4 regions of the Cellvibrio sp. KY-GH-1 genome follow, and region 1 is predicted to be linked to each of the others. Evidence: predicted binding sites of a transcription regulator. Region 1 holds the regulator's gene; each other region holds the start of a gene.
The links. The regulator sigma-54, encoded in region 1, starts transcription at its own class of promoters, with help from an activator protein. The targets are predictions, from matches to a motif close to TGGCACANNNNTTGCNNT.
Positions count from the first base shown of each region.

Region 2: D0C16_RS21505 (CmpA/NrtA family ABC transporter substrate-binding protein) is a predicted target of sigma-54. The motif match lies at 1,951-1,968, and genes of this name have one in related genera.
Region 3: fliD (flagellar filament capping protein FliD) is a predicted target of sigma-54. The motif match lies at 1,795-1,812, and genes of this name have one in related genera.
Region 4: D0C16_RS03940 (flagellar hook-length control protein FliK) is a predicted target of sigma-54. The motif match lies at 1,288-1,305, and genes of this name have one in related genera.

Region 1 covers NZ_CP031728.1:2,252,128-2,255,297, reverse strand. Annotated here, with positions in the region: gene rapZ (RNase adapter RapZ) at 1-28, opposite strand, end outside; gene ptsN (PTS IIA-like nitrogen regulatory protein PtsN) at 41-493, opposite strand; gene hpf (ribosome hibernation-promoting factor, HPF/YfiA family) at 543-833, opposite strand; gene D0C16_RS09755 (RNA polymerase factor sigma-54) at 940-2,610, opposite strand; gene lptB (LPS export ABC transporter ATP-binding protein) at 2,846-3,170, opposite strand, start outside.
Region 2 covers NZ_CP031728.1:5,114,132-5,117,301, forward strand. Annotated here, with positions in the region: gene ntrB (nitrate ABC transporter permease) at 1-540, opposite strand, end outside; gene D0C16_RS21505 (CmpA/NrtA family ABC transporter substrate-binding protein) at 553-1,875, opposite strand; gene D0C16_RS24115 (hypothetical protein) at 2,101-2,271, opposite strand; gene D0C16_RS21510 (DUF1080 domain-containing protein) at 2,324-3,136, shown strand.
Region 3 covers NZ_CP031728.1:1,120,534-1,123,703, forward strand. Annotated here, with positions in the region: gene fliD (flagellar filament capping protein FliD) at 1-1,652, opposite strand, end outside; gene D0C16_RS04720 (CHASE domain-containing protein) at 1,867-3,170, opposite strand, start outside.
Region 4 covers NZ_CP031728.1:941,121-944,290, forward strand. Annotated here, with positions in the region: gene D0C16_RS03940 (flagellar hook-length control protein FliK) at 1-1,216, opposite strand, end outside; gene D0C16_RS03945 (Hpt domain-containing protein) at 1,358-1,687, opposite strand; gene D0C16_RS03950 (SpoIIE family protein phosphatase) at 1,730-3,170, opposite strand, start outside.

The DNA.
Region 1 (3,170 bases):
AAAGGCCGCTGACAATAACCAGATGCATAAGGCTGTGCCTCTAGAGTGCCGCGATAGCTGCCTGGTAGAGCGCTTGATCGCTCTCCGCCTTGCGCAGCCGCTGGCGGTATTCCGGATTATTCAATGCGCCTGCCAGAGTAGCCAGGGTTTGCAGATGCTCATCATGAGCATCTTCTGGCACCAGCATCGCAAAGAGAATATCCACTGGTTGTGAATCTATGGCGTCAAAATCGATTGGTTCTGCCAAGGTAATCAACGCGCCTACTGTACCGGTGCAATTTTCCACGCGGCAGTGGGGAATGGCGACACCGTGGCCAATTCCGGTAGAGCCCAGGCGCTCGCGCCCTATAAGGCGCCGAAAAAGTTCATCGGCATCAATTGCTGGAATATCTTGCGCAATGGCATTGGCCAGCAATTCCAGTGCACGTTTTTTGCTGCCGCCTTCTACGCCGCACAGGGTGCGGCTGGCGCTGATAAGTGATTCGATTTGCATAACTCAACTGATGCCTTGGCATCCTCGGTTGCGCGCTGAAATCATTCAATTAACGATGACTGCGCATTTTTTCTTTGTGTTTAATTAATTGACGATCCAGCTTGTCTGCCAGGGCATCAATCGCCGCGTAAAGATCTTCGTGGGTTGAATCGGCATGGATATCTTTGCCGCTTACATGAATGGTCGCTTCTGCTTTTTGAATCAGTTTGTCTACGGAGAGAATTACGTGTGTTGTAGTGATGCGGTCGTGATGATTGCTCAGGCGTTCAATTTTACTGGTGACATAATCTCTTAATGAGTCCGTGACTTCGAGGTGATGGCCACTGATATTTATTTGCATAGGTGCTTCCTCATAGTTTGGCTGGCCAAGGGTGCCAGTCGATCAATAAAATCAATGCAGTGTTTGTTCTGCATGCAACATCCCTATCCAGTTTCCTGTATAAAAATTAAATCGTTTTGCGCTCATTTGACGGTGGAATATTCAGCGATTCACGGTACTTGGCAATAGTGCGACGCGCCACCTGAATTCCTTGTTCAGCGAGTAGATCGGTAATTTTACTGTCACTTAACGGCTTTTTAGGATTCTCGGCATTTACCAGTTTTTTGATAATGGCGCGAATCGCTGTTGATGAACATTCGCCGCCGCTGTCGGTGCTTACATGGCTGGAGAAAAAATATTTCAGCTCGAAGATGCCTTGCGGAGTGTGCATATATTTTTGCGTGGTTACGCGCGAAATGGTGGACTCATGCATTTCCACAATTTCGGCAATATCGTGCAACACTAAGGGCTTCATTGCCTCTGGCCCGTAATCAAGGAACCCGCGTTGTTTCTCGACAATACAGCTGGCGACTTTTAACAGGGTTTCATTGCGGCTTTGCAGGCTTTTCAAAAACCAGCGCGCTTCCTGCAAATTATCTTTCAGAAACGTATTGTCGCTGCTGGAATCAGCACGTTTCACCATGGATGCATAATCGGCATTGATACGAAGACGCGGTGCAATTTCTGGATTCAGCTCAACTAACCAGCGACCATCGCGCTTTTCTACAAAGACATCGGGTACTACATATTCTGTATCGCCACTGGCAATCATATCGCCCGGGCGCGGATTCAAGCTTTGAATCAATGCGACCGCTTGGCTCAATTCAGCTTCTTTTAGTTTGGTGCGCCGCATTAACTGGCGATAGTCGCGGCTGCCAAGCACAGGTAAATATTGTTTTGCGATTAATTTGGCAGAGTCGAGAAAGGGTGTCTTGGGGTCGAACTGTTGTAGTTGCACCAATAAACATTCAGACAGATTTTGGCTGCACACTCCGCAAGGGTCGAATTGTTGCAGGCGGTGTTGAACAGCAACGACTTCATCCAGCTCGAGCTCTTCAAATTCATCGCGCATGCCTTCGAAAATTTCTTCGAGCGTGATTGAAAGCATGCCGCTGGGTTCTACTGCATCGATGATAGCCATCGCCAGGATACGGTCACGGTCAGACATCGGTGTAAGATTAAGTTGCCACATCAAGTGATCATACAAAGAATCAGTTGCTGCACGACGACTTTCAAAATCGTTGTCTTCATTATCGTAATTGCTCGAGCTGCTGGATGAAGATGCCTGATATACATCGTCCCAGCTAGTGTCTACTGGCAAGTCGCTGGGGATCGCTTCACTCCAGTCGCCATTGTCGGCACTAAAGTTTTCACCTTCGCCATATACATCGGCATCACCAAAAGATTCACTTTCACCAAAACTCTCACCATCGCCGAAGCTATCGCCATCGCTAAAGTTGTCGCCTTCGGAATAATTGCTGGTTTCCTGATAACTATCACTATTGGCGGTGTAATTTTCGGTACCGCTGAAATCGGTGGTGTCATCCCCGTTAGTGTCGGCGGCGATTTCCTGCTGGCGATTGTAGTCGGTAGCGTCCAGCTCACTGCCTTCGTAATCTGAAGTTTGGCTGGGGGAATCAAAACCTTCTTCCACTTCAAGCATTGGATTGGATTCGAGTGCTTCCTGGATTTCCTGTTGTAAATCCAGAGTGGAAAGCTGCAAGAGGCGGATAGCCTGTTGCAGCTGGGGAGTCATGGTCAGCTGTTGACCGAGTTTGAGCTGGAGCGATTGTTTCATTGTGAGGTAGACAAACCCTTATGGCGCAGAAGCGTTATCAAAGCGCAGGATGAAAACAACAGATAAGCGGAGTTTAGTCAGGGTTTGCGCCGCAAGCAACAACCGTAAGCAATCTCTATGCCTAATAAATAAATAATGTTACTTGTCAAGTTGTTTGTCACTAGGATCAGCTGGGTAAATAGGTAATACCCAACGGGTCTTTGAGTTGAATGGTGATGTGTCGGCGGTAATTTAATTAGAGGCGGAAGTTCTCGCCCAGATAGACTTCGCGTACCTTGCTATTACTCAGCACGGTATCGGCATCACCCTCGGCGATAATATGGCCTTCGCTGACAATATAGGCGGTTTCGCAGATATCCAGTGTTTCACGTACGTTGTGGTCGGTAATGAGAACGCCTATGCCGCGATCTTTCAGGTGGCGAACAATTTCTTTGATGTCGTTTACCGAAATAGGGTCAACGCCGGCAAAGGGTTCATCAAGTAGGATAAATTTGGGATCCGTTGCCAGGGCGCGAGCAATTTCAACCCGGCGGCGTTCACCGCCTGACAGGGCCATGCCC
Region 2 (3,170 bases), 2.9 Mb from region 1:
ATTGCGCACTCCCACGGAAGTATTAATGATTATTGGCCAAATGGATGTAATAAAAATGACGAACAAGGCTGAGGGTTGGCTGTCTTGAAAGCCCGCGAGTGATAACGGTAACCATGCCAGCGGGGGGACGGTACGCAATACTTGAAACAAGGGGTCCAGCCCGCGCATGGCCCATAGGGATTGCCCCACCAAAATTCCCAGCGCTATACCCGCAATTGCGGCGAGGGTGTAGCCAATAGCGACCCGCTTGAGGCTTGCCAAAAGCTGCCAGCCCATACCCACATCGGTGCCGCCGTTGTCGTAAAAAGGGTTTTGGATAAGGTATATGGTCTCTTCAACGACAGTGCTGGCAGACGGCAAGCTTGAACCGGGTCTTGAGCAGGAAATTTCCCAAATTCCAACTAATACGCTCAGGACGACCAGTGCGGGCACGACCCGAACCAACAAATATTGAAAAAGTTTTTTCAACGGTTGAAACAGTGAAAACCCTTTTTCTGCTGATTCACTTATGCTGCCATCGGCGATGCTTGCGTCTGCCATAGTTTAACTCCTCTATGCCATGTATTTGATGGTTAAGCTGTCGAGATAGGCTTTGGGGTTTTCCGGATCAAATACTTTTCCGTCAAAGAACTTCTCAACCCCACGTGAAGTGCTAGCGGGGATTTCAGCGGCGGGAACATTGAGTGCGGTTGCTGCTTTGCGCCACAAATCCTCACGGTTTACTTTGTCGATCAGGGCTTTGGTATCAGTAGCCGCCGGTAGATAGCCCCAGCGAATATCTTCCGTCAGGAACCAAAGGTCATGACTTTTGAATGGGTAGGACGCGAAGTCTTTCCAGTAGCGCATTTGTTCCGGGCTATCCTGCACTACACGGCCAGTACCGTAGTCAAAGTTACCTTTCAAACGATCAACCACGTCATTAAATGGCGCTCCTATCCATTTGCGATCGGAACAAATTTTCGCAACTTCTTCGCGATTTTCTTTTTTCTCGCAATACATTTGCGCTTCCATTACGGCCATCAACAGGGCCTGGGTTGCATTGGGATTTTTCTCAACCCAATCGCTGCGCATTGCAAAGGCTTTTTCCGGATGGTTGTGCCAAAGTTCGCTGGTGGTTAACGCGGTGTAGCCAATTTTTTGATTAATGAGCTGGCGATTCCAGGGTTCACAAACGCAGAAGGTATCCATACTGCCAACTTTCATATTGGCAACCATTTGGGCGGGCGGCACAACAATGGTTGAAATATCTTTGTTGGGGTCTATGCCCGCTGCCGAGAGCCAATAACGCATCCACAAATCGTGTGTACCACCGGGGAAAGTTACCGCAGCGTTCACAGGTTTACCGCTAGCTTTTTTGGTAGCAATCGCTTCTTTAAAGCCCTTTGCACTTACGTCGAGTTTTAAATTCGCGTATTCATTGCCTACGGAAATACATTGGCCGCCTAAATTCAATCTCGCCAGTATCGACATGGGTACTGGTTGATTATTTGCAGTCATTTTTCCGGTTGTAATTAAATAAGGCATAGGTGAGAGAATGTGCGCGCCGTCGATACCGTTGGCAGCCGATCCTAAAACGAGGTTGTCGCGTGTAGTGCCCCACGAGGACTGTTTTAAAACTTCAACGTCAGTCATTCCGTATTTCGCAAAAATGCCTTTTTCCAGCGCTACAAATAGTGGGGCGGCGTCTGTCAGAGCAATAAAACCTAGTTTTGCTTTAGTGGTTTCTACACCGCCCGTTGCAGCATAAACAACGCTGCGCAAACTTCCTGGCAACATGCCCAGTGCCGCTACACCGCCAATGGTTGTTAAGCCGGTTTTAATGAGTTTGCGGCGCTTGTTATCAATTTTATCGTCTGGAAATTTAGGGGTATCCATGAAATCAACCTCGTGCTCGTTAGTGTGGTCAGTAGGGTCTTGAGTGGTGGTTCTATTTTGAAATTCATTGGGGTAAAGGCATAAAAAATGCCAATCGAATTGCTTTTTTTAAAAACAAGTGAAATTCATGTTGAATTTAATGGTTTTGCATTGGTGTGGTGCTGGTTTTGAAATGGCTGTTAATTTGTGATGTATTTAAGCGCATTTATAGAGATCAAATTTTCACTATGATGATGCAAAAATGCCGTTTTTAATGGTGCGCAAAATTGTGCGTGCATTGGCATTGCTGCGGAAGTTATCCAAAATGGCGAGGGGAGATGGTGCAAGCTCTTCGACCATGTTCAAATAGAGTGCAAGTAAAGGTCTGTAATTGTTTGGAGCGAGATATGGACTCATTCGGTTTCTCGTCCTAGGCTGCGCTCCACAACGAGAACCACGAGGATTCGATATGAAACAACTACTACTGGGCATTTCTTTGGGTGGCCTTTTGGCTACCCACGCATGGGCAGGTGAATGGCAGAGCCTGTTTAATGGTAAAGACTTAACTGGCTGGGAAACCTATGTGAGCTACCAGCCGGAAACCAATGAATACAATCTGGTTTCCAAACACAAACCGCGCGGTGTTAATAATGACCCGAAGAAAGTATTTTCGGTGGTGGATGGTCAGCTGCGTGTTTCGGGCGAGGAGTGGGGTGGTATAACTACACTGGCAGAGTTCGAAAATTTTCATTTGAAATTCGATGTTAAATGGGGCGAGAAAAAATGGTCGCCGCGTTTGGATGTGCGCCGCGATAGCGGTGTTTTGTACTTTGCCGTTGGTCCTCAGGGGGCGCAGAGCAATCACTGGATGCGCAGCCATGAATTCCAGGTCCAGGAAGGCGATAGCGGCGATTACCACAGCCTGGATGGAGTCATTATCGATGTGCATGCCGGTGATGCCAACGAAGGTGATTGGAAGTTCTACGCCTACGACCCAAAAGGGCCTTTGCGCAAAGATATAGCGGCGCGGGTACTCAAACTGGGCCTTTACGAAAAGCCCTACGGTGAATGGGATACCATGGAAGTCATTAGCGATGGTAAAACCCTGATCCACAAAGTGAATGGTCACGAAGTATTTCGCGGCTTTAACTCGCGTGAAAAGGTCGATGGTAAATATGTTCCGCTGACACGCGGTAAATTGCAGATACAGTCGGAAGGGGCGGAAGTTTTCTATCGCAACATCAAGATCAAATCGCTGGATAAGCCGGCGGCCCAGTATTAATGCCAAGCCCAACTGCCGGGCGCGCTAACAATGC
Region 3 (3,170 bases), 1.1 Mb from region 1:
CCTGCAGTACCGGCCCCAAGCGCAATGCCCAAATCCGCCATATCAGTAGAAATAGCAGAAATTTCTACTTTACTGGACGAGCCATAGGCATCGGAGGTGAATACCAATTTTCCCGCATCCACGCTAACCGCTACAGTGGATTTGGCCGCTTTGACGTTAGTATCGAGATTAATAAGGCTTTGTATTTCAGTTGCCAATTCACTGGCAGACGCATAGGTTTTGCCGGCAGGAATTGTAATCAGCGCAGACTCAGTACCATCCACTTTCACTTTGAAGTTGTAATCTTTGCCAGTGGTATCCAGAGGGAATGTCGCAACCATTGCCGCACCGGTATATTTACCCTTGGATGGCTGTTGGGTAATCACAACATCATAAGAACCCGCCTGGCTTTTCGCTGAAAACTTGGTGACGTCGATATTGGTAACTGTAGAAGAAGTCTTGGGCACAAACAGATCGCGCACAAACGAGAAGTTGTTATCGATTGCCGCGCGAAATCCGGTATTGCCTTCTGTTTCAACAATTTTTAACGAGCCATCCAGTTCTGTCCGTATCCCCAAGTTGGATAAGCTGGTGAAGCCACCGCTCAGGCCAGGTACAGCGGCAGAAAGCGTACTTCGAATACCACGCATCAAGTTATTGGACAGTGAATCGCGGTGTAAACTGCCGTAGTCCTTTTTCTCTGTATCATAACCAACCAGCTTTTCCACCTCAGTTTTAAATGTGTTGTAAGCAGTAACAAAATCGCGAATTGCTTTTTCAGCAATTGACTTATCTTCGTTGATAGTCACGCTTACCGTTTCGGTAAGGGACGCCGCAAACAAATCAAATTCCAATCCATCAACCACGTCTTTAATTTGGTTGGTCTCACGCGAAACTAACAGGCCGTTTACACGGACTTTCGCATCAAGCCCCTCTTGTTGCTGCGAGAGGTTGCGCGTGGTTTCGTTAAAATTAAAACTGGCCAATCCCGGGGAACCCGCGGTTTCCGCCGCGGTAATTTCAATTTCGTTTTTGGCACCTGACTTGGAGGTCAACAACAAACGATAGGAGGAACCGTCACCTACGATACTTGCAGAAACCCCGATGTTTGCTTTGTTAATGGCATCGCGCAAACCCGATAGGGAATTGTTGGAATCGTCGATGGTAATTGTGCCGCCGGTTTTAGTGGAATCAACGGTAAAATCATTCAGTGCCGCATTCCACTCGCCCAGACGAATGGTGAGAGTCCCCTTACCTATCGGATCGGTCATGGACGTGAACGTGGTAGAACTCAGTGATTGCGACTGCGCAACCTGCTCTACTTTCAACTGATAAGCACCCGCGGCGGCCTTGGCATCCAGCTTGGTGATGCTTAACAATTTGGTATCTGGAATAGACAACGATTTGGCGTTAAACGTGTCCGAACTACCCAGCGCTGTCGCAGCGGTTTCCAGTTTCGAGAGGGAGCTGCGCAAGAGACCAAAATCGGATATCTGGGTTTCCAACAGGGTCTTTTTGGTGGTCAAGCGCTCAGCCTGAACCATTTTGTTGGCTTCAGTGAGTTGATCCGCGAGCTTGTTGGTATCAATACCTGACCCGGTCCCCAACGCACTAATAATGCTGGAACCTGTCGATGCATTGCTGTTGGTTGTGCTTGATGTTGAGCTCACCATAATACCCTCACGCCACAAAATTGCCGCTCGCCTCATCGGATGAGTGCTTGCTTCAAGGTTAGCGGCAACCTATGGGTAAACTTTAGCCGGTTTTGCCGCTTTTATTGAAAATAAACTGCCAAAAATACTCTCAATAACGCTTTGAGCACAAAGCGAGCCAATTCATGGAAAAGCGGTATAAGCAAAGGATGTAAAGAACCCTCACCAAATGCCTTTATTCGGCGACAGGTAAGGTGAAATAAAACGTAGAGCCCTGCCCTTCTACAGATTGATAATCTATTTTGCCCCCGAAGCGCTCCACAATAACTTTGGTAATACTTAAGCCAAGACCTGTGCCGTCACGCCGCTTGGTATCCGATGAATCCACCTGCGCGAACTTGCGGAAAATTCGTTGACGAAACTCAGCAGGAATTCCCTGTCCCTGATCAATTACCGAAATTTTTAGCGTGGCATCGATGCGCACGAGTTCTACATAAACTTTGCCACCCAAATGTGAATATTTGATCGCGTTGGATAAAAGGTTCGACATCACCTGCAAAAAGCGATCGACATCCAGATTGGCACTGAGCTGCTGTGAACCCTCATCTACGCCACTCAGAATTAACTCTACGCCATAGCGCGTAGCATATCCCTGGTTTTGCTCAATTGATTGCTGTAGCAAGGGATAAACAGGCTTGCGCTGGTTGTGCAACTGCACGTTGCCGAACTCCAGTTTATCGATATCCAAAATGTCGTTAACCAAACGCGTTAACCGATCCACGTTGTTGCTGGCGATGGTCAGTAAATCTCTGGAGCGAATCTCCAACGCACCTAAATCACCACTCAAAACAATACCCAACGCACCTTTGATTGAGGTTAAGGGTGTACGTAACTCATGACTTACCGTAGAAATAAATTCCGTTTTAAGCTTATCCACTTTTCGTTTTGCAGAAGCGTCATGAATAATTAGAGTAAAGAGATTTCGATCTTGTAGCGCGACCGGACTTAAACTTAATTCGATCGGCAATTGATTGCCATCGCTGCGCAACGCAACGCCTTCACGCCAGCTTATGGTTTCCAAATATTGTCCATCCTGCGAGAAAAAGGAATCCAGGTCGGGAATCAAATCACCTATCAGCAACAGCTTCTGTGGATCAAAAACATAACCAAATAATTGTGCAGCTGCCGGGTTAGCACGAATAATTAAACCTCGCTCATCAACTACCAAGATAGTTTCTACTGCATTCTCCAGAATTGCAGTTAACTCCTTGGTCCGCTGCTCCACCAAATCACGCACATGCTGGGTACGCCCACTAATCAAAAGCAGGAACCCCCCGAGAAAGCTACAAAACAGCAACCCACCGGCCAACACAAACCAGGATTGCAGGCCTCGATGCCTTAGCAAAAAGGATTCTGAGGGCATTATTTTGACGGACAACCGATGACCAGCAAAAGAAATATCGCGTGTTACCGACAACGAGTGGGCATATGCAGATCCGCCATTGGATATAGCCGCGTAAAACTCCAAGGGAGTTGCCG
Region 4 (3,170 bases), 1.3 Mb from region 1:
TTTCTGCGGAGCTGACATTTTGTGCCGCTAACCACAGCACTTTCTCACCGACAGCCTGACTCCATTGTGGCTGACCCACCGTGACAGGCAACCCGGTTTGAACTACAAAACTTCTCGTCGAGGGTGATTGCGCCTCGCTTAACCTTACTAGCGGTTCCGCCACACTCGTTGCAGTTAAGGCGGGTTTGGTGGGATCGATCACTGGCGTTGTTTTGTCAGCGGACGCACCGGTTTCCATCAATTTACTGAACGTCGCCTTCCCACTCAGAACCAAAAAATCAGGATTATCGAATGCATCAACTTCCGCTTGAGCGTCCTTGGCGATGAGATCCGCCGTATCATTCGCGACAGAGTCTTGACCGAGCTGATTAACCGAGGACGCGAGCGGATCAGTGGGGGCGCCCGGCACACCCGCCGTTGCTACGCTGCTATCCGAACGCACCGCTGTGGCTGGTACTGCGGTGAAAAGGTTGGCGACTTGCGACTCACCGCCGTCTGTGTCCATCCCGGTTTCAGGTGCAGGGGGCGTAATGACCGGTGTAGAGGATAGATTTTCATCCGCCTCAGAAGTCGGCATCGCTAGCGAGTCAACCAGTAACGGATCTATTGCGGTAGCTATGGCTTCATCGAGGGATGCACCATCCTCATCATTATTCGTGTCCCCTTCAACCTTCCCTACCTGGGGCATTTCTACAATATTTTCAGTGTCTCCCCCGGGTAAAAGTTCAGGTGATAGCAGCGCAACGATAGAAGCAGGATCTGCCACAAGCACATTCTCGTCAACAGACTCGGCAATCTGAGATTCAGATTTACCATCAGCTACAGCCATATCCTCTAGCCGCACGTCATTAACCTCTGAGTCCTCCAGGTTAGATTGCGATGTTTTTGCGGCTCCTTGAGATTCCGCTGTTTTTTTGCCGATGGGTGCCTTTTCCGTCTTATGACTACCACCAGCATTTGTATCTTTTGACCCCTCTGCACGAGCATCAGCGACCCTCGGGTGGGGTTCAACTTTAGCTGTGGTTTCCGCTGACGGCCTGCGGGCAGCAGGTTTAGCGGCGGCAATTTCTGGCCGCGCTTGATCTAACGCGTCGCGAAATTTTTCACTGCTGTTTACACCCGCATCAGAACGATTTTTTGCGGACGCTACTTTACCAGCGGCAGAGTTAGCGCTAGTTGCTCCGAGCAAACTACTGAGAAGGTTGCCATTATTCATGTGCTGCTCCAGCCAGGAGTAACGGCAAGTGTTTGCCGCCCACTCATTCAATAACCAGTTTCAGCAGAGATATTGCAAGGGAGGTGCCAACACACCAAGGTGAAGAGAAACATTCAAACGAAGATATTTAAATTTGAAAGACTAGAATGAATCTAACAGCGATTGAACTAGCAGGTATTCCTGCTCTATTGCCTGAACATCCCCATCAAGCCCCTGCAAGTCTCCTGCAAGAGCCTTTTTTTCCAGCGCTGCGCACAAAGCAGATAGTTGCTTAGCGCCAACATTACTACTACTACCTTTAAAGCTATGCGCAGAGCGACGGATGGCATCTGCATCAGTACCCCGAACAACTTCATAGAGCTTTTTTAAACGCTCAGTTGAATCTTGCCTGAAGGTTTCAATTAACAAACCAAAGTCATCCTCCATGACTTGTTTTAGTGTATGTAGTGTCTCGTAATCCAGATGATCCATTTATTCACATCTCACCAAGTTAATATTGTCCTTGATAGCAAGCTAGTCGTCATTTTCCCAGGAAAAATCTACTTCCGCGATATTACCGCGCCCGGAATACCTTACCCCACCACACAGCTTCTCAACTAAAGCAATGCCGCGTCCACTATAACCGAACGCGGTCAAATTATTGGGTGCTCGACTGGCATAATCAAACCCTTCGCCACTGTCTTCGATCCGCACCTTCAATACACCACCTATTTCATTTGTCTTATGCGAAATATTAATTCGCACATAACCACTATCAACTTGATTAATGCGTTCTTCACGCAAGCGATAATAATCAGTAAAGCCATCTGGGGTTTGCTTGAGTTCTGAATTCAGCTTTAACACACCATGCTCTAATGCATTGGTATAAAGCTCCGCCAATATTGTATAGAGGGTGCTACTAAACGCGCGCAAACTGGGAACTTCCATGAGTACATTGAGCAGCATGGGAAGCGGATCAAATACCTTGAAACTGGTGGGCTTTACTTCGAAACGCATAGCCCATTCGATATCTGCATTTCCGTAGCGCTCGCTTGCCTCTTTTGCGAAAGCATTCACCCGCTCAGGCTCATCCATGCGAATTTCCAGCAGCGATAAATCATCATCTTTTTCGCCACTGCCAACAAATTGCTGCACACTCTCAATAATTTCATCAAACAGACGATTGTGGTTTTGATTGCCCGAAAAGACGCGCTTTAAGCGCTCTTCACCAAACATCTCACCAGATGCATTGCGCGCCTCATGTATCCCGTCGGACCATACAAAAATACGATCATGGCGTTCCAGTTCAAAATATTCGCAGTTGTCTTTAAAGGCACGATTGGATAATACCCCCAATGGCAAATGCGTAGACTTAATAGGAGTAATACTGCCATCTCCGTGACGATGTACAAAACAATCCGGAAGCCCGCCATTCCAGATTTTAATTTTGCGTTTTCGAAAATTAATATCCATCATGACGGCACAGCAAAAAATTCCTACCGGCAAAATATTTTTCAACTTTCCATTTATTTCGCGCAGGATATCGGTCATGGAAAACCCTTTGGGTACCATGCCATAAAAGGTAGAAGCCAAGGGCATAGCACCGATTGCCGCAGGCAGGCCATGACCAGTGAAATCACCGAGCAACACCATCATGCTGCCTGAAGGGCGCATCGCAGCGACCAGTACATCACCGTTAAATACTGCAAGAGAGGATAAAAAGTAACGGACGTTATTTGCATTTAAACATCCGCTATGCGCCACATTATCAAACACATGCTTGGCAACCATTTGCTCCTGCAACAAACGATTGTTGTATTGCACGATTTGATCGCGTTGGGTCAGCATGGTGCTATGTAATTCGCGCATGCGATTGAACGATTTTATTTTCGCTTGCAGGATGATTCTATTGTAAGGTTTGGATAGGAAATCATCGCCACCGGCATCCAGACATTGAACCAGTGATTCAGTATCC